DNA from 2 places in the Bacillus sp. F9_6S_D1_P_5 genome. Region 1 is predicted to be linked to the other one. Evidence: predicted binding sites of a transcription regulator. Region 1 holds the regulator's gene; the other holds the start of a gene.
What was found. Region 1 encodes LexA, which represses DNA repair genes until DNA is damaged. Its sites were predicted from a motif close to CGAACATATGTTCG; they were not measured.
Positions count from the first base shown of each region.

Region 2: a site for LexA is predicted at 7,084-7,097, ahead of ACUXEY_RS25995 (ImmA/IrrE family metallo-endopeptidase). Genes of this name have one in related genera too.

Region 1 is NZ_JBTREW010000001.1:4,726-17,541, reverse strand. It holds gene ACUXEY_RS00105 (hypothetical protein) at 1-16, opposite strand, end outside; gene phnE (phosphonate ABC transporter, permease protein PhnE) at 115-918, opposite strand; gene phnE (phosphonate ABC transporter, permease protein PhnE) at 918-1,712, opposite strand; gene phnC (phosphonate ABC transporter ATP-binding protein) at 1,709-2,482, opposite strand; gene ACUXEY_RS00085 (phosphate/phosphite/phosphonate ABC transporter substrate-binding protein) at 2,566-3,504, opposite strand; gene ACUXEY_RS00080 (bifunctional metallophosphatase/5'-nucleotidase) at 3,688-5,271, shown strand; gene ACUXEY_RS00075 (DUF896 domain-containing protein) at 5,311-5,550, opposite strand; gene ACUXEY_RS00070 (YneB family resolvase-like protein) at 5,596-6,252, opposite strand; gene lexA (transcriptional repressor LexA) at 6,394-7,014, shown strand; gene ACUXEY_RS00060 (DUF4097 family beta strand repeat-containing protein) at 7,102-7,908, opposite strand; gene ACUXEY_RS00055 (DUF1700 domain-containing protein) at 7,909-8,451, opposite strand; gene ACUXEY_RS00050 (PadR family transcriptional regulator) at 8,444-8,767, opposite strand; gene glnA (type I glutamate--ammonia ligase) at 9,071-10,405, opposite strand; gene glnR (transcriptional repressor GlnR) at 10,454-10,843, opposite strand; gene ACUXEY_RS00035 (methionine gamma-lyase family protein) at 11,019-12,290, opposite strand; gene hflX (GTPase HflX) at 12,283-12,816, opposite strand, start outside.
Region 2 is NZ_JBTREW010000032.1:3,060-15,875, reverse strand. It holds gene ACUXEY_RS26025 (peptidoglycan D,D-transpeptidase FtsI family protein) at 1-591, opposite strand, end outside; gene ACUXEY_RS26020 (peptidoglycan D,D-transpeptidase FtsI family protein) at 923-3,055, shown strand; gene bla (class A beta-lactamase Bla1) at 3,280-4,206, shown strand; gene ACUXEY_RS26010 (metallophosphoesterase) at 4,462-5,304, shown strand; gene ACUXEY_RS26005 (hypothetical protein) at 5,514-5,765, shown strand; gene ACUXEY_RS26000 (hypothetical protein) at 6,128-6,424, opposite strand; gene ACUXEY_RS25995 (ImmA/IrrE family metallo-endopeptidase) at 6,588-7,067, opposite strand; gene ACUXEY_RS25990 (YpiB family protein) at 7,302-7,757, shown strand; gene ACUXEY_RS25985 (MFS transporter) at 7,772-8,218, shown strand; partial or broken gene ACUXEY_RS25980 (dUTP diphosphatase) at 8,780-9,295, shown strand; gene ACUXEY_RS25975 (RusA family crossover junction endodeoxyribonuclease) at 9,295-9,723, shown strand; gene ACUXEY_RS25970 (zinc-finger domain-containing protein) at 9,804-10,553, shown strand; gene ACUXEY_RS25965 (glycosyltransferase family 2 protein) at 10,792-11,517, opposite strand; gene ACUXEY_RS25960 (exosporium glycoprotein BclB-related protein) at 12,495-12,816, shown strand, end outside.

The DNA.
Region 1 (12,816 bases):
TTTTCATTTGAAACAAATACAAACTCATGCTGTAAAGCCAAATTATCCCCCTATTGCTCACATTCATTATTCTTATTATAAAAAAAAGCACCTTTTATAGGTGCTTAAAATAAATTATACAATTTTCTTCCGTATTGAACTTGAAATATAATCAATGATAATGACCATTAAAATGATGCCCAATAAAATAATCCCCACACGAGACCAATTGCGTGAACTTAGTGCAAAAATTAGAGGCGTACCAATCCCACCTGCTCCAATAACACCTAAAATAGCAGCGGATCGCACATTAATTTCGAACCTGTATAACGTATACGATAGAAAATCCGGTAATACTTGTGGTAATACTGCATACCAAAGTATTTGAAATCGATTCGCGCCTGTTGCTATTAACGCTTCCGTCGGTCCCTTATCTATATTTTCAATTCCTTCTGAATATAGTTTTCCTAACATCCCAATAGAGTGTAACCCTAAAGCTAGAACTCCGGCAAAAGAGCCTGGTCCAACAGCTTTTATAAATAAAAGAGCCATAACTAGTTCAGGGAATGTACGAACAAAACTAAGTACAAATTTTCCAGTTCCTGAAGTTAATTTCCCACTACTCATATTCGTTGCTGCCCAAAAAGCGAATGGAACAGATAAAAAGGCAGAAATAAATGTACCTAATATCGCAATTGCCAACGTATCAATTAAGCCGTGTAATAAATCTTCACCATCTGGCAAAGATACATACGACCAATCTGGATTCAATACACCTGTCATAATTGCTTTTGTAATTTCTCTCGCCGTATCCTTGATTCCCTCTAATGGTACTCCTGAAAAAGCCCATACATAAACAAATGTAAGTGCTATAAAAATAATCCAGCGATACATACTCGGTTTCTTCGGTTTTGATACGATTAACGTCGTTTTACTCATTATAATTTCTCCCGCAACAATGTACTTACATAATCAATTAACAATACAACAACAAGAGTATAGATAATAATAGAGGCAGTTTGTTCATATTGTAAAAATCCAAGTGTACGATCATAATATAATCCAATACCGCCAGCCCCTACTAAACCTAAAACAGCTGCTGCACGTACGTTCACCTCAAATGTATAAAGAACATAGGAAACAAAATGTGCTTTCACTTGTGGAATTACCCCATACACAATCCATTGTACTTTATTTGCTCCTACTGCTGTCATCGCTTCTAATGGACCTGGATCAATCGATTCAATTGACTCATACAATAATTTTGCCACAAGCCCAATTGAGAAAAAAGTAAGAGCCAAAATACCTGGAAGTGGTCCTATTCCAAAAATAGCTACGAAGATTGCCGCTAATAATAAATCTGGTATCGTTCGAATAAAATTTAAAACCAATCGAGCTGGACCGTACAAGAATGTACTCGTAAACACATTACTTGCCGCAAATAGTGCCAGTGGAATAGCTAAAATCGCTCCTAAAGTCGTCCCAATAATCGCCATACGTATTGTATCTAACATCGCTGTTGTAATAACTTGAAAATAACTCCAATCTGGCGGCACCATCTCTTTTAACAAATCCATCATATTAGGAAAACCAATTACTAGTTTTGAAAATGATGCGTCGACCTGTACACTACTTCCCCACAACAGTAAAATGACTAGAATAAACGTTAACATATGTTTCAACTTACTCGGCGGCTTCGGTATCGCTTTCGAATATATCGTCACGTCACTCATTTAACCGCCACCTCTAACAATTCACTTTTCTGCGCTACGTCTCCATAAATTTCAGCAAATTTTTCATCTGTTGCCTCTTCTACTGAACCGTCAAAAACAATTTCTCCCGCATGTAATCCAATAATGCGTGTCGCATATTGCCTAGCTAAATCAATAGAATGTAAGTTTACAATTGTTGTAATTCCAAAATCTTCATTGATTTTTTTCAAATCATCTAATACTTGCTTTGTTGTGAGCGGATCTAACGATGCAACAGGTTCATCTGCCAATATGATTTTTGCTTCTTGCGCTAATGCTCTAGCAATCGATACCCGTTGCTGTTGTCCTCCTGATAATTCATCAGCTCTCGCATATGCTTTTTCTAAAATATTCACCCTTTTTAACGATTGAAAAGCAAGCTCCAAATCTTCTTTTGGAAATAGACCTAACGTTGTACGCAGTGTTGAATGATACCCAACACGGCCAGCTAATACATTTTTCAATACCGTTGATCGCTTTACAAGGTTAAAACTTTGAAAAATCATACCAATATCTCGGCGCATGCGTCGTAAGCCTTTTCCTTTTGCAGCAGTAATAGACTCACCTTCAATCATAATTTCGCCTTCTGTAATCTCATGAAGTCGATTTACCGATCTGAGAAGTGTAGACTTTCCAGCCCCAGACAGCCCTACCATTACAACAAATTCACCTTTTTGAATGTTCAAGTTTATATTATTTAATCCTTTTGTACCATTCGGATACACTTTGGAGACATTTCGAAACTCTATCACACATCTTACCTACCTTCTATGTATTCAAAACGGCAAACTAACTGAAAACATATCATTCCAGTTAGCTGCCATTTCCATATGTATTATTGCGTTTTTACTTTCTTTCCATATTCACGAACGATATCAAATTTACTATCATCAGATTTAACATATCCTTCATGTGAATATACTTCTTTAATGATTTTGTGACCTTCCTCATTCTTTCCTATCTCAATGAAAGCATCCTGTAATTTCTTGCTCCACTCTTCATCTAAATCAGAGCGTACCGAAATCGTATCGTTTGGAATTTTCTCTGTAAATTTCACTATTTTCGTTTGATCGAATATATTCGGATAATCTTTTTTTACAATATTACGAGCATCTTGGAATACAACAGCTGCATCTACATCACCATTTAAAAGAGCAATAAGCGACTGATCATGACCTTTTAATGTAACAGGTTTTACATCTTTTAGCGGATCAATTCCATCTTTTAACAACACTGCCGCAGGCCATACATATCCCGCTGATGAAGTTACATCTTGATAACCTATTTTTTTACCTTTTAAATCTTTTACACTATTAATATTTGAATCTTTCTTAACTACAAATTCTGATTTATAAAAGTCTACTAAATCCTTTGTAGGAGCTCCTGTTTCATCATCTACTCCAAAACGTTGCGCTTGTAAAATTACATTTGCAGCCTTTTTCTCATGTGCTAGCACATATGCTGTTGGAGGCAAAAATCCTACATCTACTTGCTTAGATGCCATCGCTTCTACAATTGTATTGTAGTTCGTTGAAATACTAACTTTTACCGGAATATTTAATTTATCACTTAATAGCTTCTCAAGTGGTTTTGCCTTCGCCTCTAATGTATCTGCATTTTGAGAAGGAACAAATTGAACATTTAAAGTCTTCGGTACATAACCTTTTTTCGTATCTTCAGTTTTACTTGCACTAGATTCTTTCGTTCCACAGCCACTTAATAATCCCGCCGCCAGTACAACTGTCGTGCTCATTGCAAAAACTTTTTTCAACATATTAAAGCCTCCATTTTTGTTGTTATAAATTACCTGCCTTAAACATGAAGAAATATATCACACATTTTTATTAATAATTGCTTATTTACAGAATCTTTACACATTCTATACATTCTCATTAAAATTCTCTTCATATATTTGATATGCTTAATTAGTAGATAACAATAGAAAAGGTGAATGATATTGAATCAAAATCAAAATGTAACTTTAAACATCTTATTAACAAGTGATATACATGGTACTGTTTATCCAATTCACTACCAAGATAACTCCGAAGCTGAAATTGGTTTAGCTAAAATTTCTACTCTTATAAAAAAAGAACGTTCCCAAAATAGAAACGTCCTTTTAATTGATAACGGTGACTTCATACAAGGAACACCCTTTACTTATCATTACGCTACATATGAAAAAGATAAGAAAAATCCAATGTCCTTATTAGCGAACTATTTACGTTACGATGCCGCAGTGATTGGGAATCATGAATTTAATTATGGAATGGGCATATTAAACAATGCTATTTCTACTACGAACTTCCCATATTTATCAGCAAACATTTTAGATAAAAACAGCAAAGAACCTTATTTCGGGAAACCATATATAATAAAACATATTGAATCAAATATAAAAATTGCTATTTTAGGGGTAACAACACATTACATTCCTAATTGGGAACAACCCCATCACATTCAAGATTTACAATTTGAAGATGCATTAGAAACAACAAAAAAGTGGGTTTCTTACATTCACGAACACGAGAAACCAAATTTATTAGTCGTAGCGTATCACGGAGGATTTGAACGCGATCTACAAACCGGGGTACCGACTGAAGTTTTAACAGGTGAAAACCAAGGATATGCAATGTGCCATGAAATTGAAGGAATAGATATTTTACTAACAGGCCACCAACATCGGGAAATCGCTCACACCGTAATAAATGGTGTAACAATTTTACAGACTGGATGCAATGGACACTTCATTGGAAAAATAACAGTGACATTCAAAAAAGCAGAAAAAAAATGGATAAAAAAAGAGAGTTATTCACAATTATTGCCTGTGCAAGGAATTGCGACGGACCAACATATTCTTTCCTTAGTTGCCGATTATGAAGAGAAAACACAAAATTGGCTCGATCAACCTATTGGACTAATCTATGGAGACATGCAAATTTCAGACGCTATGCAAACTCGTTTGCAAGACCATCCTTTTATTGAATTTATAAATAAGATACAGATGGATATAGCTAATGTTTCTATTTCTTGTACAAGCTTATTTCATAATACATCTCCAGGTTTCCCTAATCATGTAACAATGCGTGACATCGTTTCTAATTATATTTATCCAAATACATTACAAGTAATTAGAATAACTGGAGCAGATATAAAAGATGCCCTTGAACTCTCTGCTTCTTATTTCACATTAAATGCAGATGGAGATATTATCGTAAACCCTACCTTCATAGAACCAAAGCCGCAACACTATAATTACGATATGTGGGAAGGGATTTCGTACGTATTAAACATTTCCAAACCTCTTGGCGAGAGAGTAGAATCTTTACAATGCAAAGGCATTCCTCTTAATATGGATGAAGAATATGACGTCGTTATGAATAATTATCGCGCTAGCGGCGGCGGAAACTTCTTTATGTTCCAAAATAAGTCCGTAATAAAAGACATACCAACAGATATGTCTGAACTGATCGCTAATTATATTTTGAAACACAAAAAGATAGAGGCAACAGTTAATAATAACTGGAAAGTCATTAAATAACGAATGTAATAAATAAAAAAGATGGGCTTCGCCCATCTTTTAGTTTAATTTTGCATTATCTTGCTTTTTTAAAGCTTTTAATTTCGCCGGTGTAACGTCTGTACCTTGTTCGTTAACGACTTTAATTCCTTTAAGTTCGTTTAACATATTTTGACGAAATCCTTTTAAATATTGTTCACGTAGCGACTGACGCTCACGTTGTTCTTCTTCAGTTAAACCTTCAGCTTTTGCTTTTTTCGCTAAGAAGTTAATGCGTTCAACGAGTTCGTGACTAAGCATCTCGAATCCCCCTTCTAATCAAAACTGATTATTATCATACAATAGTTACTCTTCTTTATCAAGCAATTGCTTTGTATACTCTACATATCTACGATGTACCGTCGCTTTTGAAACGTTATGACCAAAGCCGCGAAGCGTCGCTGCAATTTCTTCGAAAGTAAGTTCACTCTTGCGCAAACGTACAATTTCCTCAATCGGCACTTCTTTCTTCTCTCGCCCTACACTTAAATGACGATTCTTTAAATTATTTTCTGGACGATAACCTTTTTCTACGGCGCGTTGCATACCACGTTTAATTTTCAAGTTATGAATCTTTCTTTGGTACTCTTCAACAATACCGATAATATCTAATACCATCGAATCAGAATCCGACAATTGCAATTCGCCATTATGCGTATGCGTGTATACTTTTATTCCCTCTTTATGTAAACAGTGCATTAATGCAATTTTTGCATTTCCTCTACCAAGGCGCGTTTCATCTTGTATGAGTAACACATCAATTTGTTCATCTCGAATTGTATCAAGCACTTCTAATATGCCGTCACGTTCAATTGTATAGCCACTCGCCTGCTCTTCAATCACCTTAGTAACATTCATTTGGTAGCGCTCAGCTAAATGCAATAATTCATCTTTTTGACGTAATAGTGACGTTTCTTGCGCTTCTTTTGTTGTACTCACACGCGCATAAATAATTGCATTCATTATGAACCCCTCTTTCTCACTATTATTTCCCTCTAGTGTAACATAAATTCGCCTTTTGTTCGAACTTATGTTTGTAGAATGTTTTTTCGCATGTTATACTTATTAATAAGAAAAATGAAAGAAAACGAGGTGTTAGAAAACATGGAAAAGTTAACGAAACGCCAGCAAGACATTCTCGACTTTATTAAGCTAAAAGTACAAGAAAAAGGATATCCACCTTCCGTACGTGAAATCGGTCAAGCAGTCGGCCTCGCTTCTAGTTCTACAGTGCACGGACATTTATCACGACTAGAAGAAAAAGGATATATTCGACGCGATCCAACCAAACCAAGAGCAATTGAAATTTTAGGTGACGATCGAATGGATGCAGAAACACAATCTGTTATTCAAGTTCCAATTGTCGGGAAAGTCACTGCTGGATTACCGATTACAGCAGTTGAAAGTGTAGAAGATCACTTCCCACTCCCAGCTAGCATTGTTGCTGGAGCAGACCAAGTGTTTATGTTACGTATTTCTGGAGATAGTATGATTGAAGCCGGTATTTTCGATGGAGATTTAGTTGTTGTTCGCCAACAACAGTCTGCATATAACGGTGAAATTGTAGTCGCTTTAACAGAAGATAACGAAGCAACTGTTAAACGTTTCTATAAAGAAAAAGACCATTTCCGTCTACAACCGGAAAACTCTTCATTAGAACCTATCATTTTAAAACAAGTGTCAGTTATCGGAAAAGTAATTGGCGTATATCGTGATTTACATTAATAATAATAAAAGAAGATAATTACCTTATTTACATACGGTAATTATCTTCTTTTTTGTATTTTGATAGATTTTCATACATTCTATTTGTTATGAACGAGTTTCAATCGTCACATCGCCAGCAGCTGTTTTACCGCTAATTTTTTTACTACCATTGCCAATTGTTATATTATTATTTTCTACATTAAAAATTGTCACGTCGCCAGCAGCGCTTTGCCCAGTTATAACTGCATCTTGTGGTTTTTCCAATAAAGTAATATCTACATCCCCAGCAGTTGAACTTGCCTCTACATCATACTTAGGATCATGATCCATAATATGCACTTCCCCGCTAGCCGACTTCGCTGTTACTTTCCCTATTACCTTTTTAAAATTTACCTCACCAGCTTTTGAAGATCCTTCTACACTCTTAGCTGTGACATGTTTCAAATCTACTTCTCCGGCGAGTGTCCCAACACTTACACGATCACTTTTCACATCACTTATTTCTATTTGTCCAGCAGATGAATTAACTTTTATCTCATGGTAAGAACGTTCTGGTACAAATATAGTCAATGTAGACGTTTGAAACTTGAAATTGTAAAAAGAAAAATCAAATGTAGCACCTTTTTCGTTTTCCCCAATAATTTTTAATGTGTCACCATCTTCGGCAATACGAACCTCTTGTTTACGTGTATCTCCTGTGTGCTTTACATAAAAAGAAGAGTCGGGAGATTTTTGGACAACAATATCCCCAGCGTCTAACTTAACTTCTATATTTTTTAATGTTTCGTTTTTAATAACGTCTTCTTTGTTTCCTTTTTCTGCAGTTTGTACTGCTTTTTCATATGTTTGTGAAATCCCTATTACTCCAATAATGATACAAGCGATTGCTACTAACAATATTTTTTTCATCATCTATTCCCCTTTTATCATTTTGAAGTTCCATAATACATAACTTACGCATAATCGTTTAAACCACTTTGTACTATAATAAGCGATAATACATAACAACAATCCTACCCCAACAAACGTTATACTAACGAATACATCCAGCCATATAAAGGTACCCATAAATACTTTTGCAATAACGAAAAATGGTGTCACTACACTAGCAATCCCACCAACCCAAAAGGAAAATATAAAAGCGATAATTGCAACTAACGGGCCTAATACAATAATAAAATTAAACAAACTAAGTCCAATCGCTGCCATAACAGCCCTTGTTATATTGGAAGTAGATGGATCCTTTTTCATTTCGTCAAATCGATACAAAGCAAGTAAGTCTTTCGCAATTACTTTCGGCGAGCCAAGACCCTTTATTATTTCCAATTCAGTTTTCCCCTCTTCTTTCCCAAACTGAAAATGCTCTTCATAATCAAATAAAATATCTTTCCTCTCTTCTTCCGGTAACTTTCTAAGATGACTTGATAATTCTTTAAGAAACTGCTCTTTACTCATCCCATTCCACCCCTTCAATAATTTCTTGTACGCCTTTTGCAAAATCACGCCACTCTGTTACTAACAAATTCAGTTGCGTTTCCCCTTGCTCCGTTAGTTGATAATATTTACGAGGCGGCCCCTCCGTAGATTCTTTCAAATACGTTTGAAAATATCCTTCTTTCGTTAAACGACGTAATAAGGGATACACTGACCCTTCCGATATTAAAAATTTATTTGAGATTTGCTGAACAAGTTCATATCCGTAACAATCCTTACGTTTCACAAGTGCCAACACACACAGCTCTAACACACCTTTTTTAAACTGAACGTTCAAGGTCAATCCCCCTTTCTCATTTCAGTACTGTCCAATACACGGTACCCGTTATATCCATAATATACCACTTGGTATTGTTTATAGCAAGGTACTATATTTTTCAACACTTAATTTTCGAATTAAATACATCCACACCATACTTCAACTTTCACATTTTCATTCATAGCTAGCACGCATTTTAAATAGTCCACATGACTTTTTTCGGGCGTTTTGCGGGCACCCATCCAGTTCATTTCACAAACTTCTATATTTGCCCACAAATAAAAAAGCCCTGATACCGTAGTATCAAGGCTTTTCTCTCTCTTAGTATAGAGACATATATTGATCGCGTTCCCATTGGTGAACTTGCGTGCGGAAAATATCCCACTCAATCTCTTTCGCTTCGATGAAGTGCTCAAGTAAATGCTCACCTAGTGCACCGCATACTACTTCATTCGATTGTAATGTAACTAATGCTTGCGCTAATGTTGCTGGTAAATCAACGATACCTGCTTCTTCGCGCTCTTCTTTTGTCATTACGTAGATGTTACGATCTACTGCAGCTGGTGGAGTTAATTTGTTTTTAATTCCGTCAAGACCTGCTGCTAATAATGTAGCCATTACTAAATATGGGTTTGCAGCTGGGTCAACACTACGTACTTCTACGCGTGTACTAATACCACGAGATGCAGGGATACGTACTAATGGGCTACGATTTTGTGCAGACCATGCTACGTAACAAGGAGCTTCGTATCCAGGTACTAAACGCTTGTAAGAGTTTACAGTTGGATTTGCTACCGCTGTAAATGCTGGTGCGTGTTTTAAGATACCTGCGATGAAGTGACGAGCATCATCACTTAATTGTAAGTCACCGTTTTGATCGAAGAATACGTTCTCACCATTTTTGAATAGTGATAAGTTACAGTGCATACCTGAACCGTTCACACCGTATAATGGTTTCGGCATAAATGTTGCGTGTAAACCGTGTTTACGAGCAATTGTTTTTACAACAAGTTTGAATGTTTGAATGTCATCACATGAACGAATTGCATTTGCATATTTAAAGTCAATTTCGTGTTGTCCTGGAGCAACCTCATGGTGAGATGCTTCAATTTCAAATCCCATTTCTTCAAGTTCAAGAACGATATCACGACGACAGTTTTCCCCTAGATCCATCGGCGCAAGGTCGAAGTATCCACCGTTATCGTTTAATTCTAATGTTGGATTTCCTTTTTCATCTACTTTAAATAGGAAGAACTCTGGCTCTGGTCCAAGATTAAAATCTGAGAATCCTAATGCTTCCATTTCTTTTAACACACGCTTTAAGTTGTTACGTGGATCACCATCAAACGGAGTGCCATCTGCATTGTAAATATCACAGATTAATCGAGCTACTTTCCCTTTTTCAGCTGTCCAAGGGAAAATTACCCAAGTATCTAAATCCGGATATAAGTACATATCAGATTCTTCAATACGTACGAAACCTTCAATAGAAGATCCATCAAACATCATTTTGTTATCAAGAGCTTTTGTTAATTGGCTCACTGGAATTTCTACGTTTTTAATTACTCCTAAAAGGTCCGTAAATTGTAAGCGGATATACTTTACATTCTCTTCTTTCGCCAAACGGAAAATATCTTCTCTTGTGTACCTAGCCATTATAAATTCCTCCTTAGTCCCTCTAAACACCTTCAGAATCAGTTATCTTTAGTGAAAAAACCTTGAAATGTCACCTTGTCGCAATGAAGTTCGATTAAATCTACCTGTATGTTGTAGTTCGTCTCGAAGTATTTTGCGAAGCTCAGTTTTTGAAATTTCTTTCGTTTCTTCTTTTACTTTCACTGCTTCTGTTTGATTTTCTTTCATTAGTAACACCTGTTTAATACCAGCCATATTCAAGCCTTGATCTAATAAATCTTTAATCTCTAACAACTTATCTACATCGTTAAACGAAAATAACCTGCGATTCCCCTTTGTACGGGTTGGAGAAACAAGATTATGCTCTTCATAGTAGCGAATTTGACGTGCAGACAATTGTGTTAAATCCATAACAATACCAATAGGAAACAGCGGGGCAGAACGTCTATCTTCTTTCATTGTTTCAGTTCCTCCTTCGCCTTAACTGCTTTTCATTTTATACCATGTTATGTTTAGTGTCAATAGATGTTAGCTTTTCTTACATGATTTTTTTATAAATTTTTTCATTCTTTTTTCTAATGAAATAAATCATTACTTTCATACGAAAAAAGCTGTCGAAATCGACAGCTTCCCGTTAAGAAATTGTTAATAATTCTTTTTCAATTAATGCGTCAATTGCAGAACAAATCGCAATTTTCACATGTGAATAAGTTAATCCACCTTGCACGTAAGCAACATACGGCGGGCGAATCGGACCATCGGCTGACAATTCAATACTCGCACCTTGAATAAACGTTCCCGCAGCCATAATTACATCATCTTCATACCCCGGCATATAGTTGGCATATGGAGTGAAGTGAGAATTAATCGGAGATGCATATTGAATCGCTTGGCAAAATGCAATCATACGATCTTTATCATCAAATTGAACAGATTGAATTAAATCTGTTCTTGGCGCATTCCATGCTGGTGAAGTATTCATTCCTAGCTTCTCTAAAAATGCAGCTGTAAAAATCGCACCTTTTAGTGCTTGTCCCGCTACATGCGGCGCTAAGAAGAAACCTTGATACATTTCTTGCAAACTATATAAAGACGCTCCTGCTTCCGCACCAATTCCTGGAGATGTTAAACGATATGCACACGCTTCAACATACTGTTCTTTACCAACGATATAACCACCAGTTTTAACAATTCCACCACCTGGGTTTTTAATAAGCGAACCCGCCATTAAATCTGCACCAACATGACATGGCTCTTGTTCCTCAATAAATTCGCCATAGCAATTATCTACAAATACAACCACATCAGGTTTAATTTCTTTAACAAACGCTATCATCTCTTTAATTTGAGAAATAGTAAATGACGGACGAGTAGCATAACCTTTCGAGCGCTGAATACCAATCATCTTCGTATTACTATGAATAGCAGCCGCAACAGCTCCAAAATCAACAAGCCCCTCTTCAGTAAGCGGAACTGCATTATAACCAATATTATATTCTTTAAATGAACCTACACCTTTTCCGCGTACACCAACGATTTCTTCTAACGTATCATACGGCTTGCCAGTGATGTACAACAACTCATCTCCCGGACGTAAAATACCGAATAACGCCGTAGAAATAGCGTGCGTACCTGAAATAATTTGCGGACGAACAAGACCAGCTTCCGCTCCAAATACATCTGCATACACTTTTTCTAACGTATCACGGCCAATATCATCATAACCGTAACCTGTCGTCGGAATAAAATGCGAATCGCTAATTTTATGTTTACGAAAGCTTTCTAATACACGAAACTGATTACTTTCAATTACTTCATCCGCACGTTTATGCACTTCTGTAATTTGGCTCTCTACTTCTTTTACGATTGGAGCAATTTTTTCTCCATTTTTCAAACGATCAAACATTTTTATTTTCTCCTTCTTCCACTAAAAATCTCTTTAATTGTACATTAAGCGATGAGTGAGCAAAAATATACCCTGCGCAATCATATACAAATTTATCTTCCAAAAACTCCATCTTTGTTAATAGGCTCTCCGTCTTTAATAGAGTTAACAACTTACCTTCACTCGGAGGAATTTCCACTTGATAACGATTCATTTCTTCCTTCATTTTCGTTTCTATCACTTCTTTTATATGTAATAGATCTTTTTCTTCAAAAGCACTAGTCATTAAGAAATCACTTTTCGGAAACGGAATAAAGTTTTGATGTAATTCATCTTTTTTATTATATAACGTAATAATAGGAATATGATTAATTTCAAGTTCTGACAATAATTGTTTTACTGTTTTCTCATGCCCTACATAATTCGGATCTGCAGAATCAACTACATGTAAAATAACGTCTGCTTCACCAGCTTCTTCTAAAGTCGAACGAAAAGCAGCAATTAATGACGTAGGTAAATCTTGTATAAAACCAACTGTATCAGTTAG
Region 2 (12,816 bases), on a different contig from region 1:
ATTCATTTTAAAAACAAGGGTTTTACCCGGTTTTCCTTTTAAATCATTTTCATATTGCAGCTCAACCCCACTTTTTCCAACAGGCATATGCTCTGAATTAATGTCATTTTCTACATAACCAATTACTTGTGAACCAATTTCATGCTTGGGATAATATCGGATCACTTCATCTTTAATTATTACATTATTGGGTTTGTTCTTATTTACGAATGTAAGTTCACTCTCATTTATGTCAGAGTATAACGGTATATCATTCATAGTTTGCTTTTTACAAGATTGTTGTAAGTGTAATTGTATGTCTTTTGCAGAAATGTCATGTTGAAACTCGCTAGAAAATTGATTGAAAAAAGCTAATGTGTTTGCTGTATCTTGTTTCGATATCTTCTCATCATTAAAAGTGCAATATAGAGACTTAACTTTCTTATTTGTAGCTAGTATTACATCATTTTGATCAAGTATTTGTCCTCTTTCGGCTGAAGAAGTTTCAATAGTAATTGAAAAGAAATGGCTTTTTAACAAAATTATTAATATCAAACCTACAATAGAAAGAATCGCTATAAATCTCCACCTTTTTATTTTTGTATGTAACATAAAACCCTCCCTTTTTAGCTTATTTCATCTTATAGTTAATTATTTTTTTTGTAAATGTGGAACAACTTTATTATTTATATTGTCTATTAAGTATTACAGCATGAAGAAAGGAATAATTAGTATGAAAAGTTACTTTTAATATGAGTCATTATACAGTGTAGCATTTCTAATGCGAGCGACAAAAAATAGAGAGAAAACAAGACGGGAGAGTTTTGAATTACGTAGCAAAATGAAAAGAAATGGATGCTTACAAAGGTTTAGTGAAAAAGCCGAACCGATATTTATAATCGGCCATCGTTATGTAATATAGAAGCAAATATATGGAGGATTTATGGAAAAGCAAAAAGGAAAGAACAAGACATATATATCTATTCGATTAAATATAATGTTCCTTTGCATATTTTTACTATTCTCAGCTATTATTGTTCAGCTTGGAAAGGTGCAAATCGTAGAGGGAGAGGCTTATAAGAATCAAGTAGAAAGTAGTCAAAATGCAACAACTAGCATTCCAGTTCCGCGTGGACAAATACTAGATCGAGAAGGGAAAACAGTTGTTAATAATAAATCCCTTCGTACGATTACGTATACAAGGGTAAAGGGAATTACTAGTGAAGATATTTTAAAAACAGCAAACGACTTAGCGAAAGTACTTGAAATGCCCGAACAAGATATAAATAAATTAACAGATATTGATAAAAAGGATTTCTGGATGCAATTGAATTCGAAACGTGCGGGGACAATGATTACGAAAAAAGATATAGAAAAGTTTAAAGAAAAGGGAATAGAGGGAAAAGAGTTAGATAAAAAAATAGAAGAATTAAGACGAAGTCGCGTTACAGAAGTAGAATTGGCAGAATTAACAGCACAAGATTTAAAGGTGTTAGCTATTAAAAGTAAAATGAGTTCAGGTTATCAACTAACACCACAAATTATTAAAAAAGATGTAACGGATCAAGAGTATGCATGGATAAGTGAAAAACTTGCGAATTTTCCAGGAGTAGATGTAACAGTTGATTGGGAACGTAATTATGTAAATGGTGATCTATTTCGTTCTGTGTTAGGTAATATTACGAGTAGCGAAGAAGGTCTGCCAAAAGAAAATTTAGATTCTTATTTAGTACGCGGATATAACCGTAATGATCGTGTAGGAAAAAGTTATATTGAACAACGATATGAAGATGTGTTACACGGTACAAAAGAAGAAGTGAAAAATATTACAGATAAATCAGGAAATATTATAAACACAGAAATAATTTCTAAAGGAAAAAGTGGTAATAGTTTAACATTAACGATCGATATGGAATTACAAAAGAAAGTGGAAGAAAGTTTAGAGAAAAATTTGAGAGCTTTTAAGAGTTCAGAGCCACTATTGGACCGAGCTTTTGTTGTTATGACGAATCCGAATAACGGACAGATATTATCTATGGCAGGCAAAAGGATAGTAGAAAAAGAAGGGAAAATGGAAATCGAGGATTTGGCATTAGGTAATATGACAACTTCGTATGAACTAGGATCAGCTGTAAAAGGTGCAACTTTATTAACTGGATATGAGACAGGGGCAATAAAACCAGGAGATCAATTTTATGATGCACCGATGAAATTTAAAGGTACACAAGCTAAGAAATCGTGGAATGTATCTGGATTTGGTAATATTAATGATTTACGAGCGCTACAAGTATCTTCGAATGTATACATGTTCCAAACAGCTTTAAAAATTGCGGGCGTTAATTACGTACCAAATGGTTCACTGGATATAAAACAAGAAGCATTTAATACGATGCGCTATTATTTTAAACAATTTGGATTAGGCGTGCCAACAGGAATTGATTTACCGAATGAAATAATTGGACAAACTAGAAAAGTAGATAGTCAGCCTGGGTTTTTACTAGATTTTTCTATCGGGCAGTATGATACGTATACGCCGTTGCAATTAGCTCAATATATTTCAACGATTGCTAATGGCGGTTATAGAATGCAACCTCAAATTGTACAAGAAATACGAGAGCAATCAATAAAGGAAGAGGTTGGCAAAGTTATTCGTTCTATAGAGCCTGTCGTATTAAATCGGATTGATATGAAGACAGAACATATTGATCGAATAAAAGAAGGGTTTAGATGGGTATTCCAAGAAGGTGATGGAACTGGGGTGAAGTATTTCAAAAATGCTCCATATAAACCAGCAGGGAAGACAGGGACAGCTCAAACTGTGTATGGTGGAGATGATCCGATTGGTAGAAATGCGAAAGGAGAACGTATGGAATGTTACAACTTAACGTTAGTTGGATATGCTCCATATGATAATCCAGAAGTAGCATTCTCAGTAGTAGTTCCGTGGCTTCATAATGATAAAAGTGGAATTAATTCCATAATTGGAAAAGAAGTTTTAGATGTATACTTTGATTTGAAAAAGCAGCGTATACATGGTGAAGCTACTAATACAGATAATCCAAATCAAAATCAGTAAAACTTGTACACTTCTCTAAGCGAAAGAGATTCTGTTTATATAAAAGTCTTTATAAATAAAAATTAGATTTGAAATAAGAGATAGCGACGATCATTGTTGCTATCTCTTATTTTGTTAATGACTCTCATACTAGTTAAAAATTTTGAAAAGTTTATGGAACAAATTTGTTTCGGTGATTGTCTATTATGTGTAAGTAAAAAAGTGTTAAGAACTTGAAAGGAATGATGATTTTGAAAAACAAGAGGATGCTAAAAATAGGAATATGTGTTGGTATATTAGGTTTAAGTCTTACAAGCCTAGAAGCTTTTACAGGAGGACCACTGCAAGTTGAAGCAAAAGAAAAGAAGGGACAAATAAAACATAAAAATCAGGCGACGCACAAAGAGTTCTCTCAACTAGAGAAAAAATATGATGCTCGATTAGGTGTGTATGCCTTTGATACTGGTACAAATGAAACAATCTCTTATCGACCTAACGAAAGGTTTGCTTTTGCATCAACCTATAAGGCGTTAGCGGCAGGGGTATTACTACAGCAAAACTCGACTGAGAAATTAAATGAAGTTATTACTTATACGAAAGAAGACTTAGTAGATTATTCACCTGTTACAGAGAAACATGTAGATACTGGAATGGCACTAGGAGAAATTGCTGAGGCTGCTGTTCGTTACAGTGATAATACTGCAGGGAACATTTTATTTAACAAAATAGGCGGACCAAAAGGATATGAAAAAGCGCTTAGACAGATGGGTGATCGTGTTACTATGTCTGATCGCTTTGAAACAGAATTAAACGAGGCTATTCCAGGAGACAATCGTGACACTAGTACAGCGAAAGCGATTGCTACGAACCTGAAAGCTTTTACGGTCGGAAATGCGCTTCCAAATCATAAGCGTAACATTCTTACAGAGTGGATGAAAGGGAATGCTACAGGAGACAAACTTATTCGTGCAGGTGTACCAACTGACTGGATAGTTGCAGATAAATCAGGAGCTGGAAGTTATGGAACACGAAATGATATCGCTATCGTTTGGCCGCCAAATAGAGCACCAATTATCATCGCAATTTTATCTAGTAAAGATGAGAAAGAGGCTACCTATGATAATCAACTTATTGCAGAAGCAGCTGAAGTTATAGTTAATGCTTTAAGGTAATAGTATATGAGTTTTACATTTGTAAAAATAATGTTATTGAAGGAATAAAGTTAGAAAACGATTCTTTTTCGTGTGAAAAGAATCGTTTTTGTATTCTTATTTTGAAATGGATAAAAGTAAACAAATCAAATATTTATTACGTAATTTATCTGAAATTTCATGTACTGCATTTTATTAACTTAAACAATTCCAAAAATGTATAATATAATATAGTTAACATAAATAAGTGTTCTATGAAAATAAAAAGGAGAGAATATGAAGAGAAATATGAATAGAATCATATTGTTTATTGCCATAATAGTAGGCTTTAGTATCTTTTTATATGTACAGAACAATTTAATAAGTATAACTGAAGTTAATATAAAATCTAGCAAAATTCCTTCTACATTTAAAGGTTTTAAAATTCTACAAATTTCAGATTTACATAATAAAAAATTTAGCAACAATCAAGAAACTTTAATTCAAAAAGTAAAAGGTGAAAATCCAGATGTTATTGTTATTACAGGTGATCTGATTGACAGTAAATCATACGATGCAGAAGTAAGTATGGAATTAATACGAGAACTTGTAATGGAGTATCCTATATATTTTGTGACAGGAAACCATGAAAAATGGTCAGGAAAATATAATGATTTAGAGAAAGAATTAAAGAAACACCATGTTACTATTTTAAGAAATGAACATGTAACGATTCATAAAGGGAAACAAAAAATAAATTTACTTGGAATCGATGATCCGGCATTTGTAGCTGGAAACCGTGATGAAGGAAATATTGTAAAAGATGAAATTTTAAAAGCAAAATTTGAAATGAAGCCAGATACATATAATGTATTACTATCCCATAGACCTGAATTTCTGGCAGAGTATGCTAATGAGAAAATAGATTTAGTGTTATCAGGGCATGCTCATGGAGGACAAGTTAGATTGCCATTTATCGGAGGATTAGTTGCTCCGAATCAAGGGTTATTCCCTACATATACAGCCGGTTTATATGAAAAACAAAATACATCTATGGTAGTGAGTAGAGGCTTAGGCAATAGTGTCATTCCGCAAAGAATTTTCAATAGGCCAGAACTTGTAGTCGTACAGTTAAATTGAACTGTACGACTTTTTGTATAGAGAAAAATAGGTCATTTGAAATTTATACAAGTTAACATTACAATTTTGTTAAAAATTTTCTACGTTACATAAAGTAACAAAATTTGACCCGAAGAGTTTGTTATAGTGTAAATAATCAAAAAACTTAAAAATTAGTCGAGTGAAAAGTGTGATAAAGAATCTGTATAAAAACATAAAGGGGTGTACACATGCATAAAGAATATGAAATTGAAGAGTATACGGCGATTGAGGAACAAATACATTATTATTGTAAATGCTTATTAGTAAGTCATCCGGATCAAATTATAAAGTATTTAGAAAAAAGATTAGAAAAATATGCAGAAACGTTACAATATGCCCATTTATATCCCGACACAGTTATATTACCGTTACAGCAGTTAGTTATTGAATATTCTTTAGATGTTGCTAGAATTAGGAAATATATGAATTTAAAAACGTAAAGTAAAATATATAATTTAAATGAAACAGAGTCGACTTTAAGAAATGATATTCTAATGTCGACTCTGTTTCATTGTTTAAGATTAAAAATACATACTAATCAATGAAGTTTGACATATAATTACGCAAGAGTAAAATAAAAGTGAGTACTCACTCATTTTTAAAAAAGGGGAAGAAAACATGCAGCAACCTTCCATTATTTTAAGGACTGTATCAAAAAAATTTGGAAATTTACAAAGGACCTTGGTGGTCATAAAATTGATGATGCTGGTGGTTGGGATGTAATCTTAGATTCAGGAACCGGAATATAAAGAAAGAAAAAAGCACAGTGCTTAATGCTACTGTGCTTTTGATTTACAGAAATTTATTTTTCAATTTTTTTAAGTAACCAATCTTGAACTTCGTCTTTCAAATCAATGCCTACAGTTATAACTCCTAAGACAACACCCTTACCTATAATGTTAAGGTCTACGCTCATAGATGGTTTTATAGTGCTGATAGAATATGTAACGGTATCAATGTGGCGAACAGGAATACGAACCATATTGATTAGGCCCTTGCTCTGTAAATAACCGCTTTCTGTAATTTCAATTACATTGTCTTTCCAAGAAAAACTATTATCTGTAATAGTTTTTGGATTTTTTGTACCGAAAAGTCCCATATCATTTCCTCCGATTATATAATGGCACACATTTTTTTCGAAAACAGATAGCAAATATAATTTAACTTATTTATATGCTTTTGTCGAATGAAAAAGAGGGTAGATGGTCATCTTATCTCATTTAAAGTTCTTTTTCGGACATAATCATTTATGCTAACTGCTCCTACAATTGAATTCTATTGTGAATTTGAGTAAGACGTTTTTTACATAATTCAGGACTTACCTGAAACACTTCAGACATTTCAGGGATAATAGTGTCATTTAAAGGATTTATAAATATTAACATATGAAAGGGAATAGCAGCATAAATGGTAAAACGAACCGCATCCCATTCTTGCAACTCCCGAAAAGTAGTGGGCATTATTCCTTGTATACCAACATGCCGCATGATATGACATAATTCATGGAAAAAGACTTCTCGTTGTTTTTCTAAAGGGAGGCGGGCGTCGAGAACAATCATTTTTAAAAGGTTGTTCGCTATGTAATACGAATTGATATTTTCTTTCAATAGTATTATATTGCATTTGTGTGCGATTTTATCAATACATAAATCACTTGGTGTTCGTATGTCAAGATTTTGATAAAACGCCGTAATCCAATCTTCGAGTAGGGTAGTTTGATACGACCAATTCAAGAATTTCACCTCATTGTTAAAATTAGGAACATTCGTTCTTGTTTTACTGCAAAAAGAAAAGCCCGTGAAGAGGGCTTTTCTTTTTATTTGTAAAACTCTTTTGATGCTTAAATTCAGACCATTGAATTTTAATACTTTTGTTTATTTTGCATTGCTTTAAATACAACATAATCAAAGTGCTTTTTTATTTCCGCAGCATCCTCAGGTGATAGGTTCTTCCATTTATCTATATCGAAGAATCCCATGTCGTTTATACAATTTGTTCTAAACCATATCTTGCCCAGAAGACATGAGGGCTTTCCGTTTATCTACACATTTCGTAAACATTTAAGGTTTGTAACTAGAATCCACTTTGTTGAAAATGCAAAGAAGTATCCGTATGGAATTAAAATTTCAGCAGAGTTTACAGAAGGCAAACTGTTCGCGTTTTATAAACCGAATTTAACTGTCACAGATGGGATGTCAGCATATCATCACTTTAATGCGAATGATGCCTCAATTTACATTCAAATCAATTTCAAAGGTAAATACAACGAACCTTTATACATGGAAGTACTTGAAGATGATGAGTGTTCACTTGAAACGCATATTGATGGGGAAGATCATAATGAAATTGACAAGTTAATAAAATACCACCTCATTGATCACGCACTAGACACAAGAAATGAAAAACTGTTCCGTAAGTTGATGACGAATTAATGGGAGGTGAAAGGATGGTGATTCTTTACAAATTCAAGCTAACAACCATTTTCGAACATTGGCCGAACGAAGAATTTGTGGTAGCGGAAACAGAAAGTAAAGCAAGATTTCTGTACTGGCAAAAGTTCAGAACAAAATTTCTAACGATGCCGATGGTGGAATTTATGAAGTTTGTAAAGTGCGAGAACGAAGGTGTTTTTGACATCAAGCGCATGTACAGCGCAGAAAAAGCGTTTAAGAAAATGCAGAATTACCGCAACCTCCATTTTGCTTACATGGGTATGCGAGTAAACGTAGCTGGCATGTGGGGGACAATCGTTGGGAACTGGAAAACTCATTTGTCCGTTTTGTTCGATGGGGAAATTGAGAAGCACAACTGTCATCCTTTTTGGGAAATTGCTTACTACGATGATGAAGGGAATGTGGTTCGAAACTACCAGAAGGGAGAGTATGCGGTATAAGTAAAAAAGGACGAGCAGTCGTACCTGCCGTCCTTTATAGGAGAAAAATTATTCTGGATTAGAACTACGAATAACCAGAAAACGCGCTTTAAAACAGTGTTGTCAAAGATGTGAAAATCTATGCAACAAAAAAGCTTAGTCGGAATTCAAAACACCAAATGGCTTGTATTGGTAACAGGCTCAAAAGTAGTATATGTAAAATGAAAAATCTCATACAAAAAGCAGACAACAAATTTGGTTGTCTGCCAGTGAGTCGAATGGATTAGCTAATTGTGATAAATTGCATTCCCATTACGAGAAGAGTGAAGCTGCTAGTTCAAACAGCTTGTTGGTATTATTTTCGATATTAAAAAAAATATACAGGAAAAGCAGATAAGTTAAGAACCTACCTGCTTCTGTTGCAACAAAAGAAAGAAGTATTGGCCGTGGATACGGCGGCTTGAAAATAGTATGTATTTTTATTTGAAAAATATTCAAGGGGTGAAGAAACATGGAATGTTTGATAAATGGTGTTTATGAAATTACTTTACTGATCAGTGAAGCGAAAGGGGAAAGAAAATAATGAATATCGCAAAATTACGTGAATTACAAAAGATACTTGATAATCGGATTATTTAGCAACATGGTTTAGAAGGTCAAAACTTAGTTAGTAATTTAATCTTAGCGCTACAGGTTGAAATTGCTGAATTAGCGAACGAAACACGTTGTTTTAAACATTGGAGTAATAAGGGCCCGAGTGAAAAAGAAACCATTCTGACAGAGTTTGTGGATGGACTGCATTTTATTTTAAGTATCAGCAATCAGTTAGATGTGAAAATAGAGTTTCGTTGCGAGGATGAAACAGAAAAAACAATCGTTGGAACATGTAACAAGTTGTTTTATTACGTAGGAGAAATGGGGGATACAGCACATAATTATCCAGACAGTAAACTGCAATTAGCGGATGACGTTGAAACAATTTTTAACTTGTTTATGGAATTAGGAACAAAGCACCTCGGATTTACTCATGAAGATATAGAACAAGCATACCTGGAAAAGAACAAAGTAAATCATCAACGCCAGGATGATGGATATTGATGATTACCTTTACAGTTTTTGGTGAACCAGTAGCACAAGGGAGACCGCGAGCGAACACTATTAATGGTCGAGTTCGTATGTATGATCCAAAAAAATCACGTGATTTTAAGCAATATGTAAAATTAGTTGCTTCAGAACATGCTCCAGCTAATTTGCTTGAGGGAGCACTCGTGATGAAAGTCAAAGTATATAAGCCATCACTTAAAAGTTTTTCGAAAAAGAAAGCACTACAAGCAGAACAAGGACTGTTACGCCCAACAGCAAAACCAGATGTCGATAATTACATAAAGGGCATAAAAGATGCATGCAATAAAGTACTTTGGAACGATGATAGTCAGATTGTCGATTTGCACGTGAGCAAGTGGTATTCGGAAAAGCCACGTATTGAAATTTCAGTTTTCACATTAGAAGAACTAGCGAAGGTATAGGAGAAATCAGTGGAAAACAGGTTGGTAGTATGAAAAGTTCGTTGTACTACCTGCCTTTCAATCTCATATGGGGTGATGGATTGAGCAAAAAGGAGAAACGGCAAATAAGGGCTGAAATTTCAGCGCTACTTGATAATAACTGCGGAGGATGTACGGATGTTCCAAAAGGCACTAGTCAAGATAGGGGTATCAAATATTGTTATCGGAATTGTTCTATTGGGAAGCGTTTAAAAACATTAGGCGAAAGCCTAGATGAGGGGAGAACGGAACATATGGCTGAACAAAGAAATTGGGATCAAATTTGTGAGACTGCTGAAAAATTACGTGCTTCTGATGAAAAGAAATGGACTTGGGGGAAAATCGGAGCAGATTTTGGAGTAACAGAAGGGAATTTATATTATCAAGTTTCTAAAAGACACGAAGCAAACGGGACGCCTAATAAGCGTGTAAGTGCATCAAAGAATCCTCGGAATACAAAACCATCACCACAACCTCAAAATGTTGAGAAAACGAAATATGAACCACCAGAATTAAAATCTGTAGCTACTGAACATATCGAGAAAGCAGAATCGTTAGATGCTTTTTGGAAAGGTCGATTAAATACAGTTCTTGATGAAAAAGATGCGATGCAAAAAGAGTTACGTGAAGTATCGAAGCTGTATGAGGACCTCAAGAAAGCAAATGAGCTACTTGCAAAAGAACACATCGCAGAAACAAAATTACGCTTGGAAACGGAAGACGCACTAAAGTTATCACAAGATCAACTACAATCTCGTGAAGAAGATTACAGTACATTACTTAATGAATTTAATGCAATCCATGTATTATAGCTTCAACTCAATACTAAACAAAATCCTTATTTGATGCATAAGAAAAAAGACAACATCCGAAGGGGGTGTTGTCTCAGCAAATGTAAAATTCTATGAAAGAAAAGAGGAGATACAATAATATATGCTTGTCCAGTTTAAATGTGAAAAGATTTTAACAAAAACGCTATTTTAAAAAGGAATGGCTCTTACTTAAAAGTAAAGAACGTATGGAAAGGTTCAAAATATTTTTGATGGATTACTAGTTAGGAAAACATAAATCTGGAAATAAAGCTTGATATTCTGGGAGTAATCGAAGATCAATAGTTGAAGTTGCAAAGAATATATATTTTTTTTCTAATTCATCAAGCGTTGCTAGGTGATGAGTACCTAAGCCATGCTTGATGCTATGTCTAGAAAGAGTCGGACCAATTTGTAATTTTCGATTTTTCATAGCCTTATTCCATGGGCTGTAAAAGAATTTTAAAACGAAAGCAGGATACATGTAAACGATGAATGGATGAAACGACCAATGTCGCCCCGCCGAATAGTTACCTTGCGAGTAATTGTGGAGGAATCTACCACCGTAGTATGGGGCAGGTGGAGTGGGATGAATTATTATCCCATGGTAACGCTGTTTGACAAGGGGAATGCCGTATCTCGGATTGGTATAACCGTGAGAAGGTTCATCCACCATCAGAATAGTCCTAATGGAATACATGTTTTTCCCTAAAGTAGCAAGAGAAGAGAAAAAGGCTTCCTTATCAACACAGCAAAGAAATTCAGTGGTATTTAAAACCATTTTCCATCCCGTAATTTCTTGTTCTATTTCCATTACTTCTTGATCAACTAATAAGGCATCAAACTCTAATACTTTTGAATCTCGGATTTCCCAATGAGGTGCAAATAATTTGCATATTTCAACCGAACGATCAGTAGATCCACGATTAATAAGAATGCCATGATCAAATAGTTTTGTGTGGTGCATTAACCACCATGGGAGTAAATACTCTTCATTGTAAAAATGTGAAATTAAAGTTGTACTAATTAGAAACACCTCCGTTTAACAATGGATAAAATCTTTTTTGTTTTATTATAATATGTTGCTTATCCTAATAATTCTTAGGTATTAATTTAAATGAGTTTAAAACCCAAAAAGATATGTAAAAAAATCGTGTAAACACATTTAAATAGAAATTTCATTTTGTATTAATTCGGAACACAAAAAGAGCACTTATATAAAGTGCTCTCGTGACGAGATTCATTTTGTAACGACTATTTTATAAAGAAAGGAACACAAAATATTTTATGAAGTTATTTTCGATTAAGTGTGTATCTTTTATACAAAATTTTATTTTATAGGAAATGAAAAAGAGCACCATTATATGGTACTCTTCTATGAATCAGTACACCATTCATATATTGTTAATGTTTGTGAGTCATGAACAATCAAATGGTTTAAAAAGTAAGGATTCAAGATAATGTATGTAAGATGAGTATAAGTTGTTACAAAGAAATAATTAGTCAGCAAAAGCAAAATGATTAGCTCTTAATGGAAAATGAAATGTATTATTAGAAACTCATGATATAAACAACTAGGTTGTGAAGATTAAAGTTTTTCAAAAAACTTCATTTGGTATTACTCTAGAATGGCATTATTGAACTTATAAATTAATATGCCTTTTCGTTTATTGACAAAATAAACGCGTTGATAGGAGTAATAACGTATTCCTTTAAAAATACGCTTTTTCATTAGGGAATTAATCTAAGCACTAGATAAATAGATGGGTATACTTATATTATGTGAGTTGTGAATGTAATTAAACTGAATTTTTATAGTTTAATTATTAGTAACTATTTTTATTCTAAGAAAAATGGATATTTAAAAATATTCAATACCATTACAATTGAGTGTTTCTTAGTATAAGAATATTCTCTCAAAATTATTAAATAAGGAGGAAATAAATGAAACATAATGATTGTTTTGATCATAATAACTGCAATCCGATTGTTTTTTCAGCAGATTGTTGTAAAAATCCACAGTCAGTTCCTATTACTAGGGAACAATTAAGTCAATTAATTACTTTACTAAACTCATTAGTATCAGCTATTTCAGCATTTTTTGCAAATCCAAGTGATGCAAACAGAGTAGCGTTATTCAATTTGTTTAATCAATTTTTAATTTTCTTAAATTCCTTATTACCTTCCTCAGAAGTTAATTTTTTGAAACAATTAACTCAAAGTATTTTAGTTTTATTACAATCTCCAGCTCCTAATTTAGGTCAAT